DNA from 3 places in the Paraburkholderia sp. RCC_158 genome. Region 1 is predicted to be linked to each of the others. Evidence: predicted binding sites of a transcription regulator. Region 1 holds the regulator's gene; each other region holds the start of a gene.
What was found. The regulator LexA, encoded in region 1, represses DNA repair genes until DNA is damaged. The targets are predictions, from matches to a motif close to ACTGTATNNNNATACAGT.

Region 1 (10,249 bases):
GCGTATGGTGCGCCGTACGCATAACCATAGTCGGGGTAATACGGCTGCGCGTAGCCGTAGTCATAGCCGGGCGCGACCGCGCATCCGCTCACGCCCGCTGCAATCGCCAGCCATGCCATCGATGCAAAGAGTCTGCTCACGATCGTCTCCCGTCCCCATACGTCCTCACTAAAGAGTCAGAAAGATCGCGCGCCCGGGAGTTCAGCCGTATTTGTGTCCTCGCGTTACAGCGCGGCCCGCGCCGTTAGCGCTTGCGCAAAGGCTCGATCAGCGACGACAAACCGTTGTGGTCGATCTCATGCATCAATGCAAGCAGCCGTCCGATCTCGCCGGGCGGAAAGCCCTGACTCGCGAACCAGTTGAGGTAGTGGCCGGGCAGGTCGGCGATCAGGCGGCCCTTGTACTTGCCGTAGGGCATGACGCGCGTGACCAGCAACTCGAGGTGTTCGGGATTCATCGTGATTCGATCGACGCAAGGAAGGTTGAGCGCGGCGCATCTTCAGACGCCCGCGACGACGGCATTTTAGCTGTGCTGCAGGCATCGCGCGGGCGTGGTAACGTCAGCGGTTTATGTTCATACAACCGATAGGACAGGTTCAATGGAATACCGCAGACTCGGCGATTCGGATGTACAGGTCAGCCTGATCGGGCTCGGCACGATGACGTGGGGCGAGCAGAACACCGAGCAGGAGGCGCACGCGCAGATCGACTACGCGCTCGATCACGGCGTCAACCTGATCGATACGGCGGAGATGTATCCGGTGCCGCCGCGCGCGGAAACGCAAGGCTCCACCGAGCGCTTTATCGGCACCTGGCTCGCGCAGCATCGCAGCGCACGCGAGAAGATCGTGCTGGCCACCAAGATCGCCGGACCCGCGCGTCAGCCGCACAATCCGCGTCATATCCGCGGCGAAACCAATCAGTTCGACCGCAAGAATCTCACCGAGGCGCTCAACGACAGCCTTAAGCGCCTGCAAACCGATTACGTCGATCTGTACCAGTTGCATTGGCCCGACCGCAACACGATGACGTTCGGCCGCCCGGCCTATCCGTGGGTCGACGACGAATACACGGTGCCCATCGAGGAAACGCTCTCCGTGCTCGCCGATTTCGTGAAGGCGGGCAAGGTACGCCATGTCGGCGTCTCCAACGAAACGCCGTGGGGCGTCGCGCAGTTCCTGCGCGCGTCGGAGAAGCTCGGCTTGCCGCGCATCGTCAGTATTCAGAATCCGTACAGTCTGCTTAATCGCACTTACGAAGTCGGGCTCTCCGAGTACGCGCATCGCGACAACATCGGCTTGCTCGCGTATTCGCCGCTCGCGTTCGGCTGGCTGTCGGGCAAGTACGAAGGCGGCGCGCGTCCGGCAGGCGCGCGCATTTCGCTGTTCGAGCGCTTCCAGCGCTACAGCAAGCCGCAAGCGGTTCAGGCCACCACGCGCTACGTCGAGCTGGCGAAGCGGCATGGTCTGTCGCCCGCGCAGTTCGCGCTCGCGTTCGTGAACAGCCGGCCGTTCGTGACGAGCAATCTGATCGGCGCGACGTCGCTCGATCAGTTGAAGGAGAACATTGCGAGCGTCGACGTCAAGCTCTCGCAAGATGTGCTCGATGAAATCGACGCATTGCATCAGTTGCAGCCGAACCCCGCGCCCTGAGTTCGCACGGACATGCAACGAAAGGCAAATGTGCCTGCCTGTCGGCAAATCACGACCTAAACTGTGGTGAGCAGTACGGGCTTGTCCTTCTTATCCGGCACGTCGTAAGTTAACGGCGCGCGCGAATAATGCGACTCGGCCCGTGAATCGGCAGCCGCGGCGGTTGTTCCGCCGCGCTGCACAAAACACAGCACCAGGACTAGGACATCGAATGGCTCAACAAAAAACAAACCCAAAACTCGAGCAGGCGCTGACGCGCGGGGATCTTGCAATCCGTCAGGCGAATTCGGCGCGGGCGACTGCGTTGCTGCGCGCGCTGGCCAAGATGATCGTCGAGGCGTCGGCGACCATCGGCGTGGAGGCGTTCACGCTGATTCCGGACGGCGACAAGATTTACGATCCCGCCGACGGCCTGTGGCCGCAAGAGCTGCAAATCTCGCTCGACGGTCCCGTGGAAGACGCCGATCCCGACGAGATTCGCACCGTGCGCCTGATCGCCGACGACCCCGGCACCGTGTTTCGCGTGGAGTGGCAGCGTGCCGACGGCAAGATCGGCCGGCACGAAGGCGGCCCCTTCGCGACGGTCGCGTTTATCTCGGACGTCGACATTCCGTGGACCGACGACGAGGACTGAGTCCGCGGCATCGCCATCACCGTCATGCGCGCTCATTCGCGGGCGCCGGCTCCTTTGGAGGACCGCGCGCGAAGACGCCCGCTACTTCATCATCCTGCGCCGGAACAGCACCGCCGACACAATAAAGCCGCCTACCGCATAAACCGTCAGCACGACGACATGCGATAACGCGTTATCGAGCGGGCGCGCCAGCATCGCCGGGCGGAGCAGATCGACGGCGTGCGCCAAAGGCAGCACTTGCGCCGCGCCGCGCGCCGCCGCGGGCAACTGCGAGATCGGGAAGAACACGCCCGAAAGCAGCAGCATCGGCGTCAACACCAGCGTCTGATAAAACATGAAAAAGTCATACGACGGGGCGAGCGCGGTCACCACCATCGCGACACTCGCGAACGCCAGTCCCGTCAGTACGATGACGGGCAGCGCCAGCAGCATCGACGGAAAATTGGCGTAGCCGAGCGCGCCCGCCACGAGCATGATGGCCACGCCCGACAGCACCGACTTGCTGGCCGCCCAGATCACTTCGCCGAGCACGATGTCGCCGAGCGTCAACGGCGTGTGCATGATCGCTTCCCACGTGCGCTGTACGTGCATGCGCGAGAAGCCGGAATACATCGACTCGAAGCTCGCCGACATCATCACGCTCGACGCGACCGTGCCCGCGGCGAGGAACGCGATGTACGACACGCCATCCACGCGGCCGACCATCAAGCCCAGACCGAAGCCGAGGCCGAACAGATAGATCATCGGATCGGCGAGATTGCCGAACATCGACGCGAGCGCGAGCTTTTTCCACACGAGGTAGTTGCGGCGCCACACGGCGATCCAGTTGACCGCGTTGGCGGGCAGTGCGGCGAGCGGCGCCTGGCTCGGCGGCCTCGCTTCGTTGCTTCGGTAGGTGCGTGCATCCATTGCGTGTCTCGTGCGGGGTTTGGTGCCGTGATTCTCTAGTGTCTCTTTCGGTGTCTCGTGCCGGATCGACGAAAGTCAGTCCTGCATCTCGCGGCCCGTGAGCCGCAGGAACACATCCTCCAGATTCGCCGGACGATGCAGATAGCGCAGATCCGCGCGCTGCTTGAGCCGCGCGTGCACCGGCGCCGCGTCGTTCACGTAACAGAAAAGCGTCTCGCCGCTGATTTCCGTGCGCTGCGCGAGCGGCGCGAGCTCGTCGCGCAACGCGAGCGGATCGGGGCCGAAAATCTCGATCACGTCGCAACCGATTTCCGATTCGATCAGCGCCCTCGGCGCGCCTTCCGCGATCTTGCGTCCTTCCTCGATCACGCACAGCCGGTCGCATAACCGCTCGGCTTCCTCCATGAAATGCGTGGTCAGCAGGATCGTCTTGCCGCGCGCGAGCAGCGAGCGCAGCCGCTCCCAGATCAGATGCCGCGCCTGCGGGTCGAGGCCGGTGGTCGGCTCGTCCATGATCAGCACGTCGGGATCGTTGACGAGCGCCCGCGCGAGCGTCAGGCGCCGCTTCATGCCGCCCGACAGCTCGCTCACGCGCGCGTCGGCCTTGCTTTCCAGACGCGCGAATTCGAGCAGCGACGGCACCATTGCGCGGCATTGCGCGCCGCTCAGGCCAAAGTAGCGGCCGAAGACCAGCAGGTTCTCGCGGACGGTGAAGTCCGGGTCGAGGTTATCGAACTGCGGCACGACGCCGACGCGTGCCCGCGCTACGCGCGCGCGGCCTGGAATCGGCTCGCCGCACAGATGGATCGCGCCGGCGTCAGGCGCGGCGATGCCGAGCAGCATGCGCAGCGTGGTCGTCTTGCCCGCGCCGTTTGGTCCGAGCAGGCCAAAACATTCGCCGGTGTCGACGTGAAACGACAGTCCGTCGACTACCTTCTTTTCGCCGTAGCTTTTTTCAACCTGGTCGAACTGGATGGCGGTGTCGGGCATGAATGAGATCGACGTCACGGAAAAGGCGTGAATGGCCGGGAAGGCTGCTCATTCTAGGCCATCGGCTGCGAACGGGTGGCCGCTGCGGCGCGCGCTCAGAGCCGCTTCTTGCACCGCCGCATGAACGCCGCCGACGCTGTCGCAACGGCGCGAAGCTCGTATGCACAAGGCAGGGGCACGCACGAGTTGCACTTAGCGTTTTCCATCCCTTGCAAGCTGAATTGCGGCGCACCATGATTAACTCAGACCGCGCTTTTGCGGAAAGGGGAAATACCATGGCGAGCTACCAGAAAATCCTGCTGTGCTACGACGGCTCGCGTGAAGGCCGCAAAGCGCTGCGCTGCGGCGCCGATCTTGCGCTGGACCTCAAAGCGGAAACGCATCTGCTCTCGGTCGTGGACATGCGCTCGAGCATCGCGCAAAGCGCGGGCCTGCTGACCGACGTCGCGTGCGGCAGCTTCGAAAAGACCGCGCGGGACATTCTGCAAGAAGGCGTGGACTGGCTGACGGAGCGCGGCGTGCGGGCTCAAGGGCACTTTGCGTTCGGCCATCCGATCGACGAGATCGCCAATCTCGCCAATGAACTGCATGTCGACCTCGTAGTGGTCGGCCACCGCTGCCGCACCGGCTTGTCCCGATGGTGGATGGGCGCGGGCAACACGCCGCTGCTCGACCGCGTGTCGTGCAGTATCCTGGTGGCGTGTTCATCGGCGCAGGAGCAGCAGCAAGAGGCGGCCTGAGCACACGGCTCGCGCTTGCGAGCTTCGCGGTGCGAGTGCGGCTGTCGAATTCGCGAACTCCAACGCCCAAGCGCCGCGCTCCCTCTCACTCGTTCAGATTGACCGCGGCCAGCTTCCACGTGAACAGGCCTTCGCGCAGGAAGATCGCGGAGTAACGCGCGTCGCCGGCGCCGTGCTGGTATGTAACGACGAATTCGTTGATGCCGCGATAACCGGCGGTGGTTTCCGGCGGCTGCGGCGGCGTGGCGCCATGCGCCGCGTTGCCTTCTCCACCGGAGTTGGCGCCACTGCCGGTTCTTTGATCCGCGCCGCTTTGATCGACATTATTAGCGCTGCCCGGCACTCCCGGCGCAGATCCATTTCCCGCAGCCGGATTGCTCGCAGCCGGCGGCGCGGGCGGCCGTTCGCCCGGTACGCCGCGCGGCGGCATGCCGTTGAGCAACGCGGCCACGCCGTCGGGCGTCGCATACGCATCGACTAGCGGGCCGATCAATGCGACGCCGATCATCGCGCCGATCGCGGCCAACGGGTTGCCGTTTCCGCGCGAGTCGAGCCGCCGCGTCAGCAAACCCGTCACCTGCTGCTTGAGGCTTTCGCGCAACGCCGGGAAATCGACGTACTGATTCACCGTCTGCGCGTCGCGCGCGTCGGCGGCGCGTTTGAGGTTGTTGAGCGCGATATACGGCGATGCATAGCCAAAGCCCAAGCCGGCGATTATCGCGATGACGATCAGCGCGACGACAAGCGGACGAGCACCGCGCTTCTTGCGTATTGATACTGCTGCCATGGGCCGGGATTCTCCATCAGGTGTGATCGAACGTGGACCGGCGTTGCGCCGAAACGATCCCCACTCATGATTCTCGTTCGATGCGACGAACGACGTTTCCCGCAACGCGCCCGCACACCTTACCGCACATCAGGACTCGAACACCGCGCCCTGGACGTTGGTTTCGTCGGCGATGCAACGGTCGATCATTCTGCACACCGCGTCCATGGTGCCGACCATGATGAGCCGCGACGGCCCGTGATAAACCCGTACCGGCGCACGGCGCGCCGGCTCCGCGGTATTGAGCCCGGAATTCAGCGACACCCGCGCGAACGCCGGCAACGACGACGGCAACAAAGACGCCTGTAAAGATGACGAAGCGGCATGCGCACCGGAGCCGTTCACCGGCGAGTCGAACAGCGACGCAGTGGCGGCCGTGGATGCTTCAATCAGTGAGCAGGGCACCAGTTTGCGCAGATGGCGCAAACGGCCGAACTGGCGAAACGGCAACAGGCGGGCAAGGCGTTCCATGAGGCTCTCCGGGCGATTCAACGTGTGTGCTGCGGTAGTGAGTGGCAGGCGAGGGTTGATCCGCCTGTGTACGGTGTACTGACAGGCGACCAACCCGGCAGGCGCGATCAGAACTCGCCGGGGCGAATCAGACCGACAGCAATGCCTTCCAGCGCGAAGTCCGCACTGCCTGTCTCGACAAAGATGTTCTCGTAATCGGGGTTCTCGGCGATCAGCTCTATACCGTTGGGCCGGCGCTTCAGGCGCTTGACCGTGACGTCGTCGCCGAGGCGGGCAATGATGATCTGGCCGTCTTTCGCCTCGCTTCTTTTCTGCACCGCGAGCAGGTCGCCGTCGAAGATGCCCGCGTCGCGCATGGACAGGCCGCGCACCTTCAGCAGGTAGTCGGGCTTGCTCGAGAACAGCGCCGGGTCGCACGCATAGTGCTGCGCGATATGTTCCTGCGCGAGGATCGGGCTACCGGCCGCGACCCGCCCGATGAGCGGCAGCGACAGTTGCATGATGCTCGGATGCGGCAGCGTGAACTGATGCTGCGTGCCGTCCTGCCCGAAGTCCTGGCTGGGCAGCAGACGGATGCCGCGCGACGCGCCGGCGGCGAGTTCGATCACGCCCTTGCGGGCAAGCGCCCGCAAATGCTCTTCGGCCGAGTTGGCAGAGCTGAAGCCCAGCTCGGCGGCGATCTCTGCGCGGGTGGGCGGAAAGCCGGTGCGTTCGATCGCCCGGCGGATCAGATCGAAAACCTGCTGCTGTCGTGCGGTGAGTTTTGTCATGGCGCCACTGTATGTATGAACAGGTGACTGTATTTTTATACAGTATTCGGCGCAATTCAAGCTTTACTTTAAGTTCGCGCTCAAGCACCGCGCTGTAACGTCGTCAATCGACGTCAAAACATCGGTTTGCATGCCGCAACGCCTTGTCTGGCTGTCATTACCACTTTTGCGTATTAAAAAATGAGGAAACATTATTTTTAATGATGAAAGCCCTTCGATAGACTGGCCTCCAGTCGCGCTCATGTGCACGTGACCCGACGCAAAACAACACCACTCGCAGCTTTAGCGGACCAACACGCGGAGAACAGGACATGAATCATCGCAACACGGGGCGGGCACGGACAACCCATAAGGCGCGGACCCTCATCGCCGCGCTCGCATTCGGCGCGGCGGCCGCGCTCGGCGTGATCGGCACAATCGGCCAGGCGCAAGCCGCCGACAACACGCTGCTGAACGTTTCCTACGACCCGACCCGTGAGCTCTATCAGGACGTGAACCAGGCGTTCGGCAAGGAGTGGAAGGCGAAGACCGGCGAAACCATCACGTTCAAGCAGTCGCATGGCGGCTCGGGCGCGCAGGCTCGCTCGGTGCTCGACGGCCTGCAGGCCGACGTCGTGACGCTTGCGCTCGCCTACGACATCGACGCGCTCGCCAACAAGGGCTTGATCGACAAGAACTGGCAGAAGCGCCTGCCCGACAACGCATCGCCTTATACGTCGACGATCGTGTTCCTGGTGCGCAAGGGCAACCCCAAGCACATTAAGGATTGGGACGATCTGACGAAGCCGGGCGTGTCGATCGTGACGCCGAATCCGAAGACCTCGGGCGGCGCGCGCTGGAACTACCTGGCCGCGTGGGCGTACGCCGCGCATCAGCCGGGCGGCAACGACCAGAAGGCCAAGGAATTCGTCGGCAAGCTCTACAAGAACGCGGGCGTGCTCGATTCGGGCGCGCGCGGCGCGACCACCAGCTTCGTGCAACGCGGCATCGGCGACGTGCTGATCGCGTGGGAAAACGAGGCGTTCCTGTCGATCAAGGAATTCGGCACGGACAAGTTCGAAATCGTCGTGCCGTCGGTGAGTATTCTGGCCGAGCCGCCGGTCGCGGTGGTGGACAAGGTCGTCGACAAGCACGGCACGCGCAAGCTCGCCGAGGCGTATCTAAACTTCCTGTACAGCCAGGAAGGCCAGGAAATCGCCGCGAAGAACTTCTACCGTCCGCGTTCGAACAAGGTGCCGGCCGAGTTGACCGCGAAGTTTCCGAAGCTGAAGCTCTACACGGTCGACGATTCGTTCGGCGGCTGGACCAACGCGCAAAAGACGCACTTTGCCGACGGCGGCGTGTTCGATTCGATCTATCAGCCGCAGTAAGTAGCATCGTCCAGGTCCGCGCCGCAACCCGGCGCGGACAGGGCAAACGCGACGCGCCGTCAGGCGTCGCGAAGGAGCGCGCCGCGGGCGCGCTTTTGGCCGATCGGGACGCCGAGGCCTGCAACACGAGCATCAACTGAAAGAGTACGAGCATGACGACGTTGACCTTCCGAAAGCCGAGCGCGTTGCCCGGTTTTGGCCTGACCCTCGGCATCACGGTGGCTTATCTGAGCCTCGTGGTGCTCATTCCGCTCGCGGCGACTTTTCTGAAAACGGCGACCCTCGACTGGAGCCAGTTCGTGCGCGCGGTCAGCTCGCCGCGCGTGCTCGCTTCATACCGGCTGACGTTTTTTTCCGCGCTCGGCGGCGCGCTGATCAACGCGGTGTTCGGCTTTCTGGTCGCGTGGGTGCTAGTGCGCTACACGTTTCCGTTCAAGCGCATCGTCGACGCGGTGGTCGATCTGCCGTTCGCGCTGCCGACGTCGGTGGCCGGCATTTCGCTCGCGGCCGTTTATGCGGGCAACGGCTGGATCGGACAGTTTCTCGAGCCGCTCGGCCTGAAGGTGGCCTTCACGCCGGTGGGCGTGCTGGTCGCGCTGACGTTCATCGGCTTGCCGTTCGTCGTGCGCACGGTGCAGCCGGTGCTCGAGGAGTTCGAGCGCGAACAGGAAGAGGCCGCCGCCTGCCTCGGCGCGTCGCGCTGGCTGACGTTTCGCCGCGTCGTGCTGCCGGCGGTTTTCCCGGCGTTGCTGACGGGCTTCGCGCTCGCGTTCGCGCGGGCGCTCGGCGAATACGGCTCGGTCATTTTCATCGCCGGGAATGTGCCGATGAAGTCGGAGATCACGTCGCTTCTCATCATCACGAAGCTCGAGCAATACGACTATGCCGGCGCGACCGCGCTTGCCGTGGTGATGCTCGTCGTCTCGTTCCTGATGCTGCTTTTCATCAACACGTTGCAGTGGTACTTGCAGCGCCGCACGAGCCGCGGCGGTTCCGGTCCCGCGCCCGCAGCGAGCGTGACGAGCGTCGCGGCGATTGGCGGAGGTGTGCAATGAGCCGCCAGTCTGTCGATAGCCTCAAGCCTGGCGACGGCGCCAACAGTGTTGACGCGCACGCCGCGCCTGCGCGCGCGCCGCTGAATGCAGCGCGCCGGCCCGATCCGGTGACCGAGCCGCCCGTGGTGCGCTGGATTCTCATTGGCATCGCGCTGCTGTTTCTCGCGCTCTTTCTCGTCGTGCCGCTCGTCGCGGTGTTTTATCAGGCGTTGAGCAAGGGGCTCGGCTTCTATCTGGAGTCGCTCGCGGACCCGGATGCGCTCGCCGCCATCAAGCTCACGGCGATTACCGCTGCGATCGCGGTGCCGCTCAATCTCGTGTTCGGCCTCGCGGCCTCGTGGTGCATCGCGAAGTTCGAGTTTCGCGGCAAGGCGCTGCTGACCACGCTGATCGATTTGCCGTTTTCCGTTTCGCCGGTGATCTCGGGTCTCATCTACGTGTTGATGTTCGGCGCGCAGGGATGGTTCGGTCCGTGGCTGCAGGCGCACAACATACAGATCATTTTCGCGGTGCCGGGCATCGTGCTCGCGACGATCTTCGTCACGTTCCCGTTCGTCGCGCGCGAATTGATTCCGCTGATGCAGGCGCAAGGCAACGACGAGGAAGAAGCCGCGCACGTGCTCGGCGCGTCCGGCTGGCAGATTTTCCGCCGCGTTACGCTGCCCAATGTGAAATGGGGCCTGCTGTACGGCGTGATTCTGTGCAACGCGCGGGCGATGGGCGAATTCGGCGCGGTGTCGGTGGTGTCGGGCCACATTCGCGGGCAGACCGACACGATGCCGCTGCACGTCGAAATTCTCTACAACGAATACAACTTCTCGGCGGCGTTTGC
Region 2 (10,249 bases), on a different contig from region 1:
AAGCTATTCAGCACGATCTGCATGGGCGCGTCGCGCATTTGCTGGGCACGGCGATTTTGCGTGGCGACTACGCGCCCGAATCGATCCTGCCGCGCGAGGCGGAGTTAATGGGCACTTTGGGCGTGAGTCGCACTGTGTTGCGCGAGGCGCTGCGCACGCTGACGTCGAAAGGGCTGATCGAATCGCGGCCGCGCGTGGGCACGCGCGTGCGGCCGAGGCACGCGTGGAATCTGCTCGATGTCGATGTGCTCGACTGGTATTCGCGCGTCGCCGAGCCGATGCAATTCGCGCTCAAGCTGCAGGAAATGCGCGAGATGATCGAGCCGTATGCCGCCGGTCTCGCGGCGGCTTCGCACGCGGATGACACGTTCGGCGCGCTGGCCGCCGCCCACGCGGCAATGGCCGCGGCGCGCAATGTCGACGAATGGGTGCGCGCGGATCTGCAGTTTCACCTGAGCGTGCTGATCGCGTGCAGGAACGAATTGCTGATTCCGCTCGGCACACTGATCGAACGTACGCTCGAGGCGCAGCTTCGGCTAAATGCGAAGCGCGCGGAGGTTTTCAATGCGTCGCTCGCGGAACATACGGCCGTGTTCGAGGCGATTCGCGAACGCGATGCCGCCGCCGCGCGCGACGCGATGGCGCGCCTGCTCGGCGTGACGCGCGGGCGCATCGAGGCGTGATCGCGCCGGTTCCCGGATGGCTCGCTTACTTGGCTTCCGGGCCCGTCGTGGCCGCGCCCGACGACGGCGCCAGTTCATAACAGCCCGGCACTTTCTTGCTCGCCTCGGAGGCTTGCGAATCGATGCACTTGAAGGCGCTCTGGTCGCGCTGCACGAAGATCGTATCGGCCGGGCCGCCGTCGGCGCGAGGCGTATTGACGACGGCGACGATCCTGTAGCCGTTCTGCAGAAGCGTCGACAAGGTGGTCTGGCTTGCGCGCCACTGGTTGTCGGTCGGAGCTTGCGCCTGAGCCGCGCTCACGGAAGCGGCGCTCCAAAGCGCGATCGATGCGATGGCCACGGCGCGCGCGGCGGTGCGGAACGTCATCAACAATCCTCCTTGAAGTTGCGAGTGTCGGTGCCTGAATGAAAAATAGACAGCCAGAAACGAAAAAGCCGCTTGACCTTGTGGGTCAGCGGCTTTTTCTTGCAACTGGTGGCGAATCAGGGACTCGAACCCCGGACCTGCGGATTATGATTCCGTCGCTCTAACCAACTGAGCTAATTCGCCGAAAGAAGCGAGATTATGGGGATAGCGCCGAGGGCTGTCAACCCCCGGCGCGCAACTTTTTAAACTGCCGCCTCATGAGCCCGCAAGCGCGGGCCTGCGGGGCGGCGGGTCCCGGTCAATCCTTCGCGTAAATGTCCGAGTCTTTCGTTTCGCGGACGAACAGCATGCCGATCACAAACGTGATGAGCGCGATCACGATCGGATACCACAAGCCCGAGTAGATGTTGCCCTTCGCCGCGACGATCGCGAACGCGGTGGCCGGCAGGAAGCCGCCGAACCAGCCATTGCCGATGTGATACGGCAGCGACATCGACGTATAGCGGATACGCGTCGGGAACATCTCCACCAGCATTGCCGCGATCGGTCCGTAGACCATCGTCACGTAGATCACGAGGATCGTCAGGATCACCACGCTCATCGGCCAGTTGATCTGCGACGAGTCGGCCTTCGGCGGATAGCCCGCGGACTTCAGCGTCGTGGCGAGCGTCTTGTCGAACGTCTTGCCCTGTTCCTTGGCGTCGGCGGCCTTGCCGTCATACGTGTTCACCACCGTATCGCCGACCTTGATCTGCGCCGCCGTGCCCGCCGGCGCCGCGACGTTCTCGTAGTTCAGGCCGGCCTTCGAAAGCGCGCTCTTCGCGATGTCGCAGGAACTCGTGAACTTCGACGTGCCGACCGGGTTGAACTGGAACGAGCATTCGTCGGGATTCGCGATCACGACGATCGGCGCCTTGGCCGTAGCCGTTTCCAGCGCCGGGTTCACATAGTGCGTGAGCGCCTTGAAGAGCGGGAAGTACGTCAGCGCGGCGATCAGCAGCCCGGCCATGATGATCGGCTTGCGGCCGATGCGGTCCGACAGCGAGCCGAAGAACAGGAAGAACGGCGTGCCGATCAGCAGCGCGATGGCGATCATGATGTTGGCCGTTGCGCCGTCGACCTTCAGCGTCTGCGTCAGGAAGAACAGGCTGTAGAACTGGCCCGTGTACCACACCACGGCCTGGCCGGCCGTCAGGCCGATCAGCGCGAGAATCACGATCTTCAGGTTCTTCCACTGGCCGAACGCTTCGGTAAGCGGCGCCTTCGACGTCTTGCCTTCGGCCTTGATGCGCTCGAACACCGGCGATTCATGCAGTTGCAGGCGAATCCACACCGAAATGGCCAGCAGCACGATCGACGCGATGAACGGAATGCGCCAGCCCCATGCGCCGAACGCGTCTTCGCCCATCGCCGTACGCACGCCGAGAATCACGAGCAACGAGAGGAAGAGGCCGAGCGTGGCCGTCGTCTGAATCCAGGCAGTGTAGAAGCCGCGGCGTCCCGGCGGCGCATGTTCCGCCACGTAGGTCGCGGCGCCGCCGTACTCGCCGCCGAGCGCCAGGCCCTGCAGCATCCGCATCGCGATGAAGATGACCGGCGATGCGATGCCGATCGCCGCATAGCCGGGCAAGAAGCCGACGAGGAACGTCGACACGCCCATGATCACGATCGTGACGAGGAACGTGTACTTGCGGCCGACCATATCGCCGAGCCGCCCGAATACCACCGCGCCGAACGGCCGGACCGCGAAACCCGCGGCGAAGCTGAGCAGCGTGAAAATGAAGCCGGCAGTCGGATTGACGCCGGAGAAAAAGCTCTTGCTGATGAAGGCGGCCAGCGAGCCGGCCAGATAAAAGTCGTACCACTCGAAAACCGTACCTAGCGACGATGCGAAGATCACCCGCTTCTCATCGCGCGTCATGGGCACGGGCGAAATGTGTCCGCCTACGGTAGCCATATGTCGTCTCCAATATTGATATGCACGCGGTGCGCCGGCCCGCGGCGTTCCGTGCAACCGATTATTGGAGTGAAAACTTACGGCCTACTGACGTGAATGGTTGCGCCGATGGCTTGCTGACCCGCGACGAAGGTTCGTGAAAATAGGTCAATTCTGGTTCAACGCCGTGCAATATGCTGTGAACGCCGGACAACTTGGCTTTGGCGGCTTATGGCTGTCAGCCCGCGTTAGGGTAAGTCCTGCCCCGCTCGAGCACATGCAAACTGACACGCACGAGCGTTCCCGCGAGCCGCGGCGCGGTTTGATAGACGTTGTCGTCGATGGTCAGCTCGCCGCCGTGCATCGTCGCGATTTCGCGGACGATCGCAAGCCCGAGGCCGCTGCCGTCGCCTTCGCGGCCGAGAATCCGGTAAAAGCGCTCGACGACCCGCGAACGTTCGGCGGCTGGAATGCCGATACCGGTGTCTTCCACTTCGAGATGCACGAGCCGCGCGGCGGCGTCGTGCCTCACTCTTACGGTGATGCGGCCGCCCGCCGGCGTGTAGCGGATCGCGTTGTCGATCAGGTTCGACAACATCTCGCGCAGCATGACCGGATTGCCGTCGACCTCGACGGGTTCGTCCGGCGCCTCGTAACCCAAATCCATCTGCTTGGCGAGCGCGGCCTGCACCCAGTCGCGCACGGCATTGCGCGCGACTTCCGTCACTTCCACCGGCGTGAAGATCTGCCCGGACATGCGGTTTTCGGCGCGCGCGAGCGCAAGCAGTTGCGTGACGAGCCGCGCCGCGTGCTCCGAACTCGTCGCGATCTGCTCGAGCGAGCGATGCACTTCCGCCGACGCGTCTTGCCGCAGCGCCAGCTCAGCCTGAGTGCGCAGGCCGGCGAGCGGCGTTTTCATCTGATGCGCGGCGTCGGCGATAAAGCGCTTTTGCAATTCCATGTTCTGCTCGAGGCGCGTCAGCAAATCATTGAACGACGTGACGAGCGGCTCGATCTCCGGCGGCGCGCGACGCGCCTCGAGCGGCGACAGATCGTCGGGCCGACGCGCGCGGATGTGCGCCTGCAGCGCGTGCAGCGGCGCGAGGCCGCGCGAAAGGCCGAACCACACGAGCAGGATCGCGAGCGGCAGGATCACGAACTGCGGCAGGATCACGCCTTTGATGATGTCGTTGGCGAGCTGGCTGCGTTTGTCGAGCGTCTCGGCGACCTGCACGAGCACCGGCTCCGCGCCGGGCGTCTGCGGGAATTCGACCGTCGTATAGGCCACGCGGATGTCGTTGCCGCGCAGCATGTCGTCCCGGAAAGCGACAAGGCCCGGTTGCGGCCGGTCGTCTTCGTGCGGCAGCGGCATGTCGCGCTCGCCCGCCACCAGCTCGCCCCGCGTGCCGAGCACCTGATAGAAAACACTGTCGACGTTGTCCGTCCGCAAAAAGTCGCGCGTGGAATCGGGCAGCGTCAGTTCGGCCACGCCGTTGACCGGATGAATCTGCCGAGCGAGCACGTAGGCGTCGGTTTCCAGCGCGCGGTCGAACGGCCCGTTCGCGATCGATTTGGCGACCAGATACGTGACCGCGAGGCTCATTGGCCAGAGCAGCAGCAAAGGCGCGAGCATCCAGTCGAGAATTTCGCCGAATAGCGAGCGGGGGCGCGCCTCGGCGGCGGCTTCGGTTTCGTCGGGCGGGGCGAACGGATTGGCGTAGCGCTCGTCGCGCGCCTCGTCGAGGTCCGCCGCGCGGGCCGTCGCGCGATCTGCGCGTGCGGACATGATGTGCTCTATTTGTAGTGGTGACTCGCCGGCATTCCGCCGGCCGGCGTTGACGGCGATGGTGCCGGTTCGGGCTCGGCGGGTGTGGTTGCCGCCGCATTCGCACTGGCATTCGCGGGCGCGACCGCTTTCTCGAGGCAGTAGCCGAGCCCTCGCACGGTGATGATGCGCACGCCGCTCGGCTCGATTTTCTTGCGCAGCCGGTGCACATAGACCTCGATTGCGTTGTTGCTGACTTCCTCGCCCCATTCGCAAAGATGGTCGACGAGCTGTTCCTTCGAAACCAGCCGGCCGATCCGTTGCAGCAGCACTTCGAGAAGACCCAGTTCGCGCGCGGACAGGTCGATCACCTGATCGTTGATATAGGCGATCCGGCCCACCTGATCGAAGCCCAGCGAACCGTGCCGCACGATCGTCGGACCGCCGCCCGCGCCGCGCCGCGTGAGCGCGCGTACACGCGCTTCGAGTTCGTTGAGGGCAAACGGTTTGGCCATGTAGTCGTCGGCGCCGAGGTCGAGGCCCTTGACGCGCTCGTCGACGCTGTCCGCGGCGGTCAGAATCAGCACCGGCAGGTTCGAATTGCGCGCGCGCAGGCGGCGCAGCACTTCGAGCCCGGACATGCGCGGCAGGCCGAGATCGAGAATCAGCAGATCGAAACTTTGCATCGACAGCGCGGTGTCGGCCTCGACGCCGCTCTTCACGTGATCCACGGCATAGGCCGATTGGCGGAGTGATCGAACGAGACCGTCCGCGAGTATGCTGTCGTCTTCGGCAATCAGAATTCGCATGATGCGCCAGCTCAGGGCCTTGGCCGGCACCTCGGGTGTCCCCGCGGCGCACAGCGGTCTCCGAATCATTGTGGGTGGTTGGGCGGCGCGACAGTAAAAATGCGCGTTCGCATCAGAATCACGCTTGCCAAAACCACTGTTTTTTTATACAGTGTCTGAGTTTCGTGTGCTGTCCTTCAAAACTGGACGACACATCTGCCTCAGACGCCGTTCATCATAGCAAAGGACGATTCATGGAAGAAAGCAAGAAAGGCTCGGCTGGACTGACTGCTGAAAAGAGCAAGGCACTCGCTGCCGCCCTCGCGCAGATCGAAAAGCAGTTCGGCAAAGGGTCGGTCATGCGGCTCGGCGCAGGTGAGGTAGTCGAAGACATCCAGGTCGTTTCCACCGGATCGCTCGGCCTCGACATCGCGTTGGGCGTCGGCGGTTTGCCGCGTGGCCGCGTGGTCGAAATCTACGGTCCGGAGTCGTCGGGTAAGACCACGCTGACGCTGCAAGTCATCGCGGAAATGCAGAAGATCGGCGGCACGGCAGCGTTTATCGACGCGGAACACGCGCTCGACATTCAATACGCGGGCAAGCTCGGCGTGAACGTGAACGACCTGCTGGTGTCGCAGCCGGACACGGGCGAGCAGGCGCTGGAAATTGCCGATGCACTGGTGCGCTCGGGCTCGATCGACATGATCGTGATCGACTCGGTCGCGGCGCTTGTGCCGAAGGCTGAAATCGAAGGCGAAATGGGCGACTCGCTGCCGGGTCTGCAAGCGCGTCTTATGTCGCAAGCGCTGCGCAAGCTCACGGGCACGATCAAGCGCACCAACTGCCTCGTGATCTTCATCAACCAGATCCGCATGAAGATCGGCGTGATGTTCGGCAATCCGGAAACCACCACCGGCGGTAATGCGCTCAAGTTCTACGCGTCGGTGCGTCTCGACATTCGCCGCATCGGCTCGATCAAGAAGAACGACGAAGTGATCGGCAACGAAACGCGCGTGAAGGTGGTCAAGAACAAGGTTTCGCCACCGTTCCGCGAGGCGATCTTCGACATTCTGTACGGCGAGGGTATTTCGCGTCAGGGCGAAATTATCGACCTGGGCGTGCAGGCCAAAATCGTCGACAAGGCCGGCGCGTGGTACAGCTATAGCGGTGAGCGTATCGGCCAGGGCAAGGACAATGCGCGTGAATTCCTGCGCGAAAATCCGGATATCGCTCGTGAGATCGAGAACCGCATCCGCGAATCGCTGGGTGTGAATGCAATGGCCGAGGCAGTGACCGGCGCAGGCGCAGAAGTCGCGGACGAAGAGTAACCACTACGTGATACGCAAGGGCCGGCCATTGTCCAATTCTGGACGCAACGTGGGCGGCCCGCGTAATGACGGGAGCGATTCGCCCGAACGTTCGGGGCAGGCGGATCTATCCGAAACATCGGATCGCTTTGATCCGTTCGATCCGTCTGAACCGTTCGACGCACACGATCGCGCCGCAGGCCGTGGCCCGCGGCGCGCGCTGTCCGCAAGCCAGCCCGACCAGTCCACTGGGCCTACCTACACGCGCTCGAGTGAGTCGCGCGGCTCACGCAACTCGCGTAACAACTCACGCAGCTCGCTTCGTTCGCATGGGTCAAGCGGCCCACGCAGCACATCTGCCTCAGACCAAACACCCGGCGACGCAGATCCCGGCCCGTCCGAAGCAAAAAAATCCCAACGCCCGGCACGTTCGCTCAAAGGACGCGCGCTCGGCTATCTATCGCGCCGCGAATATAGCCGCAGTGAACTTGCACGCAAGCTGAAGCCCTTCGTCGAAGAAAGCGATTCGCTCGATACGCTGCTCGACACGCTCGAAGCCGAAAACTGGCTATCCGATTCCCGATTCGCCGAAAGCCTGATTCATCGTCGTTCGTCGCGGCTGGGTGCAAGCCGCATCGTTGGCGAATTGAAGCAACACGCGGTGGATCGCACGCTCGTCGACGAAGCGAGCGCTCAATTACGCGAAACGGAACTGGCGCGCGCCCAGGCCGTATGGCGCAAGAAGTTCGGTCAGCTTCCGGAGACCGCGGCTGAGCGCGCGAAGCAGGCGCGCTTTCTCGCGTCGCGCGGTTTTTCTGGCGCGACGATCGGCAAAATCCTCAAAGGTATCGACGAAGAATGGAGCGGTGAATAACGGTGAAGGGCGCGAAATGACGCGAAACGGCGGAAAGTGCCGCGAAGCGCCAGAAGCAGGACAAGCACCAGAAGCGCCACAAGTCCCGCCAAACCGCATCACCCGCACTAACGCTTCAACGCAATCGTCCCACCACCAACTCCAGCCATAACCCCACCCATAACCGGCCAGCAGGCCGTCCCCGCCGCATTCCGGGCTGTCCCGAATACCCAGTATGCTAAAATTCACGCGTTTTCCAATTCGGCCTTTCCTTTCCGCATGCCGCTTTCCTCGTCAGTGCCCCGTCAATTGCGCCATCGTCGCGCAATCCGGGCGGAAGCTTATGAACGAGCCGATGGCCTGTGGGATGTGGAAGCGTGCTTGACCGACGAAAAGCCACGCGACGTGGTCCTTGCGTCGGGCGTCCGGCCCAATGGTCAACCGATCCATGAACTCTGGCTTCGCATCACCATCGATCGCAAGCTCAATGTCGTCGACGCCGAAGCGTCGTCCGACTGGGTGCCCTATCCTGGGCTCTGCCAAGCCAGCAATCCCGCCTATCGTGCCCTCATCGGGCTCAATCTGTTCCACAACTTCCGTCGCGATGCTGCCCGTTTGCTGGCCGGCACGGCGGGTTGCACGCATCTCACCGAGCTGTGCGCGATCCTGCCGACCGCAGCGATCCAGGCGTTCGCCGGCGACGTATGGAACACCGGTGACAGCACGCCAGGCGCGAGTGCAAGTTCAGAAAGCGAGTCGACCGACGGCACCGCCGAACGTCTAAACGAAAAACCGCCATTCCAGTTGGGACGCTGCCACGCGCTGCGTTTCGACGGGGAGGCAGTGCAGCAGTTTTACCCGCGCTGGTATGGCCATGCGCCACGCCCAGCAGACCGCCCGGCATCGCCAGACAACGGGGCGGCCCGCCACGAAGGCAGGGGCAATGCGCCCGGCATGTTGGACGGTAGCGGAAGCGATGTTTAATCCAACTCTCAGACTGAAGGGAATCACGCATGAAGATTCACGAGTACCAGGGTAAGGAAATCCTGCGGAAATTCGGCGTCGCGGTACCGCGCGGCAAGCCGGTCTTCTCGGTGGATGATGCGGTCAAGGCCGCGGAAGAGCTCGGCGGCCCGGTGTGGGTCGTGAAGGCTCAGATCCATGCGGGTGGCCGTGGCAAGGGTGGCGGCGTGAAGGTTGCCAAGTCGCTGGATCAGGTTCGTGAGTACTCGAACCAGATCCTCGGCATGCAGCTCGTCACACACCAGACTGGTCCGGAAGGCCAGAAGGTGAACCGTCTGTTGATCGAGGAAGGCGCGGACATCAAGAAGGAACTGTATGTCGGCCTCGTGATCGATCGTGTTTCGCAGAAGATCGTCGTGATGGCGTCGAGCGAAGGCGGCATGGACGTCGAGGAAGTCGCGGAAAAGACGCCCGAGCTGATCCACAAGGTTGCCGTCGATCCGTCGACCGGCCTGAAGGACGCCGAAGCAGACGACCTCGCGAAGAAGATCGGCGTGCCCGACGCGTCGATCCCGCAAGCACGCGCGATCCTGCAAGGCCTCTACAAGGCGTTTTGGGAAACCGACGCATCGCTCGCCGAAATCAACCCGCTGATCCTGACGGGCGACGGCAAGGTCATCGCACTCGACGCCAAGTTCAACTTCGATTCGAACGCACTGTTCCGTCATCCGGAAATCGTCGCGTATCGCGATCTGGACGAAGAAGATCCGGCTGAAGTCGAAGCGTCGAAGTTCGACCTCGCGTACATCTCGCTCGACGGCAACATCGGCTGTCTGGTGAACGGCGCGGGCCTCGCAATGGCGACGATGGACACCATCAAGCTGTTCGGCGGCGAACCGGCGAACTTCCTCGACGTGGGCGGTGGCGCCACGACGGAGAAGGTCACGGAAGCGTTCAAGATCATGCTGAAGAACCCGAACCTGACCGCGATTCTGGTCAACATCTTCGGCGGCATCATGCGCTGCGACGTGATCGCGGAAGGCGTGATCGCGGCGTCGAAGGCCGTGTCGCTGAAGGTGCCGCTCGTGGTCCGCATGAAGGGCACGAACGAAGACCTGGGCAAGAAGATGCTCGCCGATTCCGGTCTGCCGATCATCTCGGCTGACAGCATGGAAGAAGCGGCTCAGAAGGTCGTCGCGGCTGCCGCGGGCAAGGCGTAATCAGCCTCCCACGGCGTTTACCAGGATTACGAATGGCGGCGCACGGTAGCGCACGGGCAACGCGGGCGAGAACGTTCCGCCTCGTTGCTCGTCGCGCCATCGTGTGACGCCAAACGAACAGAGGTCAATACATGTCGATTCTGATTAACAAAGACACCAAGGTCATCACGCAGGGCATCACCGGCAAGACCGGTCAGTTCCATACGCGTGCTTGCCGTGAATACGCAAACGGCCGCGAAGCGTACGTCGCAGGCGTGAATCCGAAGAAGGCCGGCGAAGATTTCGAAGGCATTCCTATCTACGCAAGCGTCGCTGAAGCCAAGGCTGAAACGGGCGCGACCGTGTCGGTGATTTACGTTCCGCCGGC
Region 3 (10,249 bases), on a different contig from region 1:
TCGACTCCGGCCAGATAGGTGCCCGGGATGTGGCAATAGCAAGCATCCGCAATGGCGTAAAGATCAGCACCAGCGGTAATGTAATAAGCCGCCAGAAGAGCGATCCGGTGAGCCCGAAACCATAGAGCGAATACAGGAACGTTTCCCGCGGCGTTTCGTGCTCCGTATGAAAAAGCATAGGCTTGGGCAGCGCTTGCGGTCCTTCGTTCATGAAGGTGCACCAATAGTTCCATTGCGCTAGCAGAATTTCGATCTCTGGCTTCCCAGTCCACTCCCGTCCGATAGAGAACACCCGAGCAACTTTGCCCTCGGCGTCGAGTGCATAGTGCCGGATGTGATAGATGGTGCCGAATTGCGTCACCTCTTTGTGCAGGCAAAATAATTCGTTCTCGTCCCAAGGAATCTCCCAAACATGGTCACCTTGGCCTTTCCGCGAGAAGTAGCGCCGCCCACGAACGGCGAATAACTTTCGTGCTTTCCGGTGAAAACGGATTGGGCTTCGAGTCAGCGCAAACATGTTGCTCTTTACAGCCCAATAGACGAGATATCCGAAGCCGACGGTCGCTGCCAAAAAGAGGATGTACAAATAAAAAGGGGCTTCAGGATCCCGTGAGATTACGACCAGGAAAATCAGCCAGCACAGCGTCGCTGCAGAGGCAATCAGCGCTGCGCCCATCATCCATTGTTTCTCCATAAACATTTGATCAGTCACGTCCATGAAGGTCGAGTTGAATCGAAAAACGGTGCCGCTGTCCCACATGTCCGGTCCGACAACCCGATCGATTGGGAGGCGGTGCGCCATATCCCATTCCGGCACGGAAAGACCGATACACTTCTTCATCAAACGTTCATCCATACCTTAGCCTCCTACCGCACAGTTGAATGCCCATTATCCGCGCCGGGCAGTTTAAGGGCCCTGACAGAGTCATGTTCGAGTTTCTGCAACGAAAGCGGCGACGGCGCGACAAGCCGGACGCTTAGAGCGCTCTCAGCAAAGAGCCGTGCGGCTCACGCCAGCGTACTCTCAGGACCGGCTGGACGTTCGACTTTAACCAGCGAATCGTCGACAATCGAGCAGAGCGGTCCGAGTTGGCCACCTTAAGCGTCCGTCTCTTCGACGGCAACATCAGTTAACAGCCCCGGCCGAAGTTGGGACTGGGTTCAGCCAATACCAGATTTTAAAATCAGGAGCAATTTGTGGAATTGAAAATCGCAGATATTCAGGCGGGGGACGTTTTGCTGTGCTATTCGCCAATGACTGCTGAAGAGAATACCGCAATTGGCACAGGCTACTCGCACGTAGCGATTGCCTTGCGAGGGGAACGAGTGCTCGAAGCGGCCAACGAGGGCGTGCAGGTCGTCCCGGCAGGAAGGCTCCTCGAAGACTACGACCACATCGCGGTACTTAGAGAATTCAACACTAGAGAGCTCTGGGACGAAGCCAGATTGAACTCTTTGGAGGAATTTGCGGCTCAAGCAATCGGCAAACGCTTCAATCAGATAGGCTTAAAGAAATTTCCCGGACGAAAGGAAAGCTATCGAAATGACCTTATGGAGCGAGTTCATGGCTACTTTGAGGGAACGACGGTAGAAGTTTCGAGTAACCGAGGAGTTTATTTTTGCTCCGAGCTCATCACTGCAGCTTTCATTCATGTAGGGATAATTGAGCAATCAGCGGCTGTGGTATTTACGCCGGAAACATTCTCGCCTAGCGACATTGCCAAAGACAAAGCGTTTGGATTCTTCTTCGGTTACGTGAAATCCAGTTCCGGCTACGTTGTTCCAGATGGGGACTTCTTCAGGACCAACATATAGCCGATTGCGTCATTGCGGTCAGAATTGGTAACAGACTTCGTTGTAGGGATTGGACGACTGCTTGTATCGGCAAGGGAAGCTCGCCAATCGACGCAATCAGCGGCGAGCCGGAAGTGGAACTTAGCGCGGACGCCACACGCGCGGCGAGACAAGCGGCGTCACCCGCCAGAATTCGCCATCCGGACTGGCCGTGGCGTACGGCGTCCGCATCGCGCCGAGCTTCACGAGTGTTGAGCCGCTCGTGCTCGTTTTCTGGAAGCCCATGCGTGCTAGCGCCTCCCGGCAAAATCGCCGGCGAAGGGTGGCGTATATCTTGGGTTGTCTGCGATGCATCATTGCCGTCTCTTAGTCTGTGCGTGTCGGTGTATCTCTTGTAACGCAGGCAAACCTGACGTCAAGGACAGGGCTCTACGCGGTCAGACGGTACCGCCGGTGCACTCTTGCGTCTCGCCGTTAGTGGACCTGCCGCCAGGCCCGATCCAGCGCGCCAAAGATAATCGGCACAAAATCGTGCCCCTCAAACGACGCGGGCCGGTCGTCGTTCGGATATTCCAGCACAGCAGGCGCACAGATCATCTGCAGCAACCGGTCACTGAACTTTCCACCGGCCGTTACCTCGGCCAGCACCTCCTCTTCCATCTGATGAAGCAGCTTCCAGGTCAGGATTCCTTTCGAGCGATGACGCTCGACAACCCGCGGTATGACTTCCTCAGCGGCCGCCTGCGCGTCGAACAGGACGTTGTAGTTCGTCATCGTTTCTTTCCTCGTTGTTTCAGTGAAAATTTCGGCTCGCCGTCGGCAGTTCGCCAAGCAGATGCGACACGTCGACGAGCCGTTGCGCGACGAGGTGCGTCACGTCGCCTTCGCGTTGCCACACACCATACACAGCAAGAAGCGATGCGCCGAGCGCCTCGCGACGTTGCCGCTCGAGCACCGACTGCCAGACGATGACATTGACCGACCCCGTCTCGTCCTCCAGCGTCATGAACATCACGCCGTTCGCGGTGCCGGGCCGCTGCCGCACGGTCACAATCCCGCATCCGCGCGCGAGCTGTCCATTGCGATAGCGCATCAGCGCTTCGGCAGGCATCAGCCGCATGGACAGCAGCTTTTCGCGTAGCAACGCAAGCGGGTGACGGCCGAGCGTGAGGCCTGTCGAGCGGTAGTCTGCGATCAGATCCTGTCCTTCCGTCGGGGCCGTCAATGCCGGCGCCTCTTCCTCGCGTGTCGTTGCACGTAACAGATCCTTGTCGGGCACCGCGGCGACTGCCGCCCACAACGCCTGTCTGCGGTCCCCGGAAAGCAGCTTGAGCGCGTTCGCTGCCGCCAGCACCTGCAGGTCGTGGCGGTCGAGCTGTGCGCGGTTGGCAAGATCGGCGACATCGCGAAACGGCCTGACCGCGCGTGCCGCCTCAATGCGCCGAGCTGTTTCCTCACGCATGCCGCGAACGACGGACAAGCCGAGCCGCACGGGCGCCATACCGCCATCGCCTTCCATAGCCGAATGCCATCCGCTGATGGTCACATCGACCGGCAGCACGCCAACGCCGTGGCGCTTTGCGTCCTGCACAAGCTGCGACGGCGAGTAGAAGCCCATCGGCTGGCTGTTGAGCATTGCGCAAAGGAACGCCGCGGGTTCATGACGCTTGAGCCAGCAGCTTGCATAGACGAGAAGGGCGAAGCTTGCCGCGTGACTTTCAGGAAAGCCGTACTCGCCGAAGCCCTGGATCTGCGCAAAGATGGACTCGGCGAACTCGCGGTCGTAGCCGCGCTGAAGCATGCCTTCGACGATCCGGTCGTGGTAGTGCTGCAGGCCGCCCTTGCGCTTCCATGCCGCCATTGCGCGGCGCAGCTGATCGGCTTCACCGGCGCTGAAACCCGCCGCGAGCATCGCGACCTGCATGACCTGCTCCTGAAAGATCGGCACGCCGAGGGTGCGTTTCAGCGCCTGCTCGACGTCGGGGCTCGGGTAAGAGACGGGCTCAATGCCCTGACGCCGGCGCAGATACGGATGCACCATGCCGCCCTGCACCGGGCCCGGCCGCACGATCGCAACCTCGATCACGAGATCGTAGAACTCGCGTGGTTTGAGACGGGGCAACATGCTCATCTGCGCACGCGATTCAATCTGGAACACGCCGACAGTGTCAGCCGCGCAGATCATGTCGTAAGTCGCTTCGTCCTCGGGCGGGATGTCCTGCATTTCGAACGGCTCGCCGCGCTGCTGCGATACGAGCTCGAGCGCGCGGCGGATCGCCGACAGCATGCCAAGTGCGAGCACGTCGATCTTCAGCAGGCCGAGCGCTTCCAGATCGTCCTTGTCCCACTGGATCACGGTGCGATCTGGCATCGACGCGTTCTCGACCGGCACGAGACGGGACAGCTTGCCGCGCGCGATCACGAAGCCGCCCGTGTGCTGCGACAGATGACGCGGGAAGCCGAGCAGCTGCGCGGCAAGCGTTGCCCACTGCTGGATCATCGGCGTCTCGGGATCGAGGCCACTGTCCACGAATCGCCGTATCAAATCCGCGCTCGAATCGAACCAGTGATGTTCCTTGGCGACGCGGTCAACGATGACAGGGTCGATGCCCAGCGCCTTGCCTGAATCGCGGATCGCAGAGCGGGGCCGGTAGGTCGTCACTGCGGCCGCGAGCGCCGCGCGTGTGCGCGAGTATTTCCGGTAGATGTACTGGATGACTTCTTCCCGACGCTGGTGCTCGAAGTCCACGTCGATGTCCGGTGGTTCGCCCCGCTCCTTTGAGATGAACCGCTCGAACAGCATGCTGCTGCGGGCAGGGTCGACTTCCGTCACGCCCAGAACGTAGCAGACCGCGCTATTGGCGGCGGATCCACGCCCCTGGCACAGGATGCCCTCGTTGCGCGCGAAGCGCACGATGTCGTACACCGTCAGGAAATACGGCTCGTATTTCAGGTCCGAAATCAGCGCGAGTTCGTGCTCGATCTGCACTTGCACGTTGTGCGGAATGCCGCGTGGATAGCGGCGCTGCGCCCCTAGATAGGTTTCGCGGCGCAGGTAGGCGGTTGGCGTCGTGCCGGGCGGCACCAGTTCGTCCGGGTATTCATAGCGCAGTTCGTCCAGCGCGAACGAGCACCGGTTGGCGATGTTCAACGTCTGCGCGAGCGCCTCCGCTGGATAGACATTGGCAAGCCGCAAACGCGAGCGCAGATGCTGTTCGGCGTTGGGCGCGAGTTCAAAGCCGCATTCAGTGACCGGGCGGTTAAGCCGGATGGCGGTGAGCGTGTCCTGCAGAGGCTTGCGCGACCGCACGTGGATGAGCACCTGACCTGTCGCGACGACGTTCAGACCATGTCGCTCGGCGACGTCGAGCACGACATTGCGGTGAATGTCATCCAGCGCCCGCGCGTGCAAGGTCAGGCCCATCCAGCAACGATTGTCGCCAAACGTGCGTGCTGCCCATTCGGCCTGCGCGTCGAGTCGCGTTTCCTTCGCTGGGAAATCGGGCGTCAGGATGATCAAGCAATCGGGCAGGGCGCGCAGGTGCGCATATGGCGGGTCCGGATGGTCGAGATCGTGCGGATAGAGCAGGTACGAGCCCTTGGCCGTGCGCGTGCGCGCGAGCGTAATCAGTTCGGACAGGTTGCCGTACCCGTCGCGATTCTGTGCGATCGCCGTGAAGGCAAGGGCAGGGCAGCCGTCCGAGTTCGTCAGCCGGAAATGAGCGCCGACGAGCAGCTTGATGCCCGCCTCTTTCGCCGCGACGTGCGCGCGCACGATGCCAGCGAGCGAGCATTCGTCGGTGACAGCGATCGCCTCATAACCCAGTTGCGCCGCGCGCGCGGCCAGTTCCTCGGCATGTGACGCGCCGTGAAGGAACGTGAAGTTGGAAAAGCACTGCAACTCGGCATAGCCGGGCAGGCCGAACGACGGATACGACATGGCTTATCCGAAGAGACCATGCAGATACCAGCGGGGCTCATCGTCGTCGACCGCGCCTATGCGTTCCCGGAAGATCCAGTAGCAGATGTGATCGTCGGCTTCCGCGACGAAGTAGTCGCGCGTGACCGGCTCGCCCTGGAACCACCCCGCCTCAACACGCTCGCCAGACGACACCGTGCGCAGCGGCGTGCCATAGAAGGGCCGTTCGCCCCGCATCAGGAGCTTCAGCGGCTGTTCCAGCAACCATGTCGGACGCGGCGTATCGCTCGCCGGCGGCACGTACTTCGTTTTGTTGTCCGTCACGGACACCCATCGCGCGGCGACTTCCGGCCGGTGGTCAGCAACCGGCGCCGGGCGCAACACGTTTTCCGCGCCGAGGCGCGCTACCAGCAGTTCGAGTAGCCGCGCGTGATCGGACGCGGTACCGCCCGGCTCTGGAAAGAGCGAATCGGACGCCGCTTCCGCCTCCTTCACTTCCTGTACAACCAGTTGCAGGGCAATGACCGCCGCGGAAAGCTCCACGCGCGCAAGCCTTTCCTTGAGCAGCCGTAAGAGGTGATCCTCGCGCCACGTCGGCTCCGCGAGCGAGACTTCGATGCTGGTCGGCTCAATTGCATCGCGGCCGCGTTCGTGCTCGAGCAGCAGAACGATGCGCGTCACGGCAAGCTGCTTCTGCGACAGCCAGCCGGTTAGTTGAACCACGAGCCGACGCGCCGCGAACAGGCAGGCCTCGGCGTGCTCGATGCGATCCGGCAGTTCCACGCGCGCCTGAAAGGTCGGCGGCGTCTCAAACCATTCATACACTTCGGGTGCATCTCCATTGGCGCGGTCGAGCACATCCAGCAACGCTGTCCCGCAACGCTTCTTCAAACCTGCGCGCGGCAGTCGCATCAGTTGTCCAACCGTTTCGCAGCCAATGCCAGTAAGCCAGTCCATATGGCGACGCGCGGGAGGCGGCAGGCCCACCGGTAATCCGGCCAGCGTACGGTGAAGGGAATCGTGCGACAGCGCCGCACCGCCGCGAGCGCGCGCGAGCAACCATGCCGCCTGTCCCGTTGGTGCAACGCTGACGGTCGCGGTCATGCCGATCGCATCCGCGACCCGGCGCGCCATGCGGCGCAACGAGCGGATGCCCCCAAAGAGTCGCAGGCTTGCTGACACGTCGACGAGCACAGTACTTTCCTCAGCGATGACCACTTGCGGCGAAAGATTCAACAGGCCTGTGGCGACCTCGCGCACCGTATTGACCTCGGCCGCGCTGTCGCGCTCATGCATGACGGTAGCGGGGGCAAGTGTGAGTACGCCGCCGCGGCGCATGCCCATACAGACGCCGGCCTCGCGCGCCCGCGCGTCCATGGCGATGACGCGCTCTTTCTCGAGCACGGCAATACCGTTGGCTGTGCCCAAGGTTTCACGCGACCACTTCGGCCGGAACACTTCGAGGCACAGCGCCGGGAGATGGACGCCTAACCACAGTTGCATTGCGTTTTACGTTGAGAATCGGGGAGGGCGTCAACGGGACGAAGAGCGGCTCATCGCGTGCGGGGCCGCGGCGTTTGATGAACTGGATATCGACGCCGTCCTTCGCGGCCCGGACCGCAAGCCGAAGCGGCGCCGGCGAGGCGTCGCGCGTCGTCGCAAGCGGTCGCAACATGAAAAAGAGCGAGTCGGACGCCTGTGCAGCAAGATGCAGTCGGCGCAGCGATTCGGGTCGCACGTGGTTCTGCCAGAAAAGCAGAGCACCGCATGTGCCTGCGCGCAGAATCTGCTCCGCGGCCCACAGCGCGTCGGCCGTGCGGGGCGCCTTGACCGTCATTACATTCGAAGGATCGAGTCCCCACCAGGCAAGAGCCGTCGGCTGAAGGTCATGAGGCGGCTGCAGCATGGCGACAGGCCTCGACGACAACTGCTCGAATGCAGCGCGAAGCAGCCGTAATTCGCCGCAGCCTGTCTGCTGCACAAGCAGATCGGTCAGTGCGCCGCGTGGCCAGCCACCGCCAGGCAATTCCCGCGCGAGGCTCTCGTCGCCGCAATCAATGACGCGCGATCGTGCGCGCGCCAGCTGATTGCCGCGCCACAGATTTATTCCCCCCGCCCCCGAATACATAGTTGAGTCGAGGAAAGTATCGATGGAGTGCGCCCGTTCATAGGGGGCGCGTATCTGCTGAGCGGCCATGCAAGTCCGATTCACAATCAAGCTCCAAAACATACTGTATAAATATACAGCTATTCTAGCGCAAGATTTCAATATCGCGGATGAGCCGCCGAGATCCATCGCCATGCGGCGCCGCAGCGTTGGGGTGTCAGTGCGTCGAGCAAATGCGGGTTTCTTTGAACCACGGGCCGTCAATAGAAGCTGGGGAGGCGGCAGTCGGCCATTTTGAGACGTCCGACGGGGCCGCATAGATTGTTAGCAATGCAATATCTGTCTGAACGACCTACTTGCATTCGGCATCGAAGTAACGGATGCCGACGCATTGGCGCCGTTTGCTACTCGCGCGTGCTCCTCCGGTAATTGCGCTCTGACAGCTTGCGCTTGTCTCGACGGTGCCAGGTACCCTAGCTCGGGAGAAGGCCGGCCTTACGGTAGTTCCGGACTAGCGAATCATAAATCGTGATGTCAGAACGGCTTCTCGCCATGAGCTGAGCGCCAGCAATAGCCGCATAGATGGCGCGAGCCCGTTCTTCACTCTCTTCTTTTGCCACCCCGCCGGCTGCGATAAGCACTTTCGCCAGCCAACTGATGTTGACATCGGCGAACGTCTGAACTTCCTTCTTCACTGTGTCTGGCAGGTCGTCGTACTCGGCAGCCATGAAACTGCACAAGCACATGCGATTGTCATTCTGAAGCGCCGACCGGAAGGTATCAGGGTATTCGCGCAAACATACGATCGGGTCGCCCGACGCGGCCAGTCTGGCGGCAAGCATCGCGGAGAACTGCTCGCAATAGCGTTTCGCCACCTCGGCTCCCAGGTCGGCCTTGGAGGGAAAGTGATGATAGACGCTGGCAGCTTTGATGCCGACTTCTGCCGCGATGTCACGAAAATTCAGGCCGCCGTAGCCGTGCGCGCCGGCGACCCTGGTCGCGGCAGCGAGGATTTGCTCTCTTGAATTCGAGCCACCGTCACTTTTCACAGCAAGACCCCTCAGTAAAATAGTGTTGACAGGTCGAATTCTATCCGATAAATTGCAACCTACCAAGTGACAGGTAGATTTACTTGGTTGAAGGGCCACACCAACGTCAGTTGGTTTTTTTAATCGCTGCGAGACTACCGTGTGGCAGGTAGATAACTGCGGCAGCAAAGACTCTTTTCGAATCTTTAGGAGCCGCACCATGTCTTCGAAACTTCAACTCTTCACTTCGCCTTCGGCCTTCCCCAACCCGCAACGCCTGCGGCTGTTCATGTATGAAAAGGGCATTGCCGCGCAGTTTGACGAGACCATCTACGACATGACGCCGGTCGGCGAACAGCGCGGGTGGCGTCACCTGAAGATGAATCCGTGGGGCGAAACGCCGACGCTTCAGCTTGCTGACGGTAGCTTTATTTCAGAAACAGCTGCCGTCGTTCGATACCTGGACCAGAGCTATCCGGGTCGCAAGATCATGGGCGAGACCCCGCTAGAGCAGGGCTTGGACAACATGTGGGACAACCGCATCTGGGTACACATCCTGTACCGGATCGTCACCGCCTTCCATGTGTTGCACGCTGGGCTGGGCTTCAAGCTCGAACTGACGAAGAATGAGGCATGGGGCGAGCATTGCCGCAAGGAAGCATTGGCCCACGCCGCGCTGGTCAACAAGCATCTGTCAGACGGGCGCGAATGGCTGCTCGGCGGCCAGGAACCGACCTTCGCAGACATCACGCTGGCAACCGCAATAGCGTTCTCGAAGTTCCCGGTGAACGCCACTCCGCTCGACGAGCGTTTCGAATTTCTTGATGCCTACTGGAAGCGTTGGCAACAACGCCCGAGCTTCAAGGCCGCCTACGCCGACCGCCAAAGTGGCATTCCGGAGCTCGACAACGCCACGGTGTGAACGCCGGAGAACAGTTGCAACGTCCCGCTGAAGTTCAACACTCTACTTCTCGCCGCTTCGATGTATTGCTCTTGACCGGGCAAAACCGGTAGATGACATAAAACGCCCGCAAGCCTTCGCTGCGGGCGTTTTGCTCTTCCAGCGCAACCGAGTCGGCCTGTCTCTTTGGTGGACGGCTGCCCTCTACGCTCCCGGCCGCCTCCTGACACTCACAACTGAGTGCTCTCACCGGTGCTATCGATGGGGCCGTTAAAGGTCGGGACAAATGTCAGATCAAATGAACAACGTTAGCTTCTTGTGAATTATGTGGATATCGACAGACAGGCCAGCGTTCCGCAAATCCTGGCATTTGTCCGCCGTCGCGGCGACCGAATCAACTTTCGCAAGTGCGACGTGTAATGGCAGATTCAATGGCCGCTATCGAGAATCGCGAAGGTGCGCTTCGGGTCGGTATGGGACCAGCGCGGCGCAAAAAAGCG

Region 2: the regulator LexA is predicted to act here: its motif matches at 5,696-5,713, upstream of recA (recombinase RecA).
Region 3: the regulator LexA is predicted to act here: its motif matches at 7,944-7,961, upstream of imuA (translesion DNA synthesis-associated protein ImuA).

Annotation. Positions count from the first base shown of each region.
Region 1 covers NZ_JBFUPM010000003.1:534,068-544,316, reverse strand. The annotation lists gene AB6809_RS09440 (hypothetical protein) at 1-140, opposite strand, end outside; gene AB6809_RS09435 (DUF3820 family protein) at 245-457, opposite strand; gene AB6809_RS09430 (NADP(H)-dependent aldo-keto reductase) at 600-1,652, shown strand; gene AB6809_RS09425 (hypothetical protein) at 1,864-2,286, shown strand; gene AB6809_RS09420 (ABC transporter permease) at 2,368-3,195, opposite strand; gene nodI (nodulation factor ABC transporter ATP-binding protein NodI) at 3,271-4,185, opposite strand; gene AB6809_RS09410 (universal stress protein) at 4,461-4,925, shown strand; gene AB6809_RS09405 (DUF2939 domain-containing protein) at 5,011-5,712, opposite strand; gene AB6809_RS09400 (hypothetical protein) at 5,842-6,222, opposite strand; gene lexA (transcriptional repressor LexA) at 6,330-6,992, opposite strand; gene AB6809_RS09390 (sulfate ABC transporter substrate-binding protein) at 7,304-8,362, shown strand; gene cysT (sulfate ABC transporter permease subunit CysT) at 8,515-9,417, shown strand; gene cysW (sulfate ABC transporter permease subunit CysW) at 9,414-10,249, shown strand, end outside.
Region 2 covers NZ_JBFUPM010000010.1:170,774-181,022, reverse strand. The annotation lists gene AB6809_RS20765 (FCD domain-containing protein) at 1-683, shown strand, start outside; gene AB6809_RS20760 (hypothetical protein) at 709-1,050, opposite strand; tRNA gene AB6809_RS20755 (tRNA-Met) at 1,157-1,233, opposite strand; gene AB6809_RS20750 (MFS transporter) at 1,349-3,007, opposite strand; gene AB6809_RS20745 (sensor histidine kinase) at 3,225-4,772, opposite strand; gene AB6809_RS20740 (response regulator transcription factor) at 4,781-5,560, opposite strand; gene recA (recombinase RecA) at 5,794-6,867, shown strand; gene recX (recombination regulator RecX) at 6,875-7,720, shown strand; gene AB6809_RS20725 (DUF2889 domain-containing protein) at 7,979-8,683, shown strand; gene sucC (ADP-forming succinate--CoA ligase subunit beta) at 8,713-9,882, shown strand; gene sucD (succinate--CoA ligase subunit alpha) at 10,014-10,249, shown strand, end outside.
Region 3 covers NZ_JBFUPM010000019.1:112,625-122,873, forward strand. The annotation lists gene AB6809_RS28195 (DUF6708 domain-containing protein) at 1-856, opposite strand, end outside; gene AB6809_RS28200 (hypothetical protein) at 1,198-1,815, shown strand; gene AB6809_RS28205 (hypothetical protein) at 1,936-2,079, opposite strand; gene AB6809_RS28210 (DUF2471 family protein) at 2,269-2,568, opposite strand; gene AB6809_RS28215 (error-prone DNA polymerase) at 2,588-5,734, opposite strand; gene AB6809_RS28220 (DNA polymerase Y family protein) at 5,738-7,216, opposite strand; gene imuA (translesion DNA synthesis-associated protein ImuA) at 7,146-7,841, opposite strand; gene AB6809_RS28230 (TetR/AcrR family transcriptional regulator) at 8,294-8,869, opposite strand; gene AB6809_RS28235 (glutathione S-transferase family protein) at 9,069-9,770, shown strand.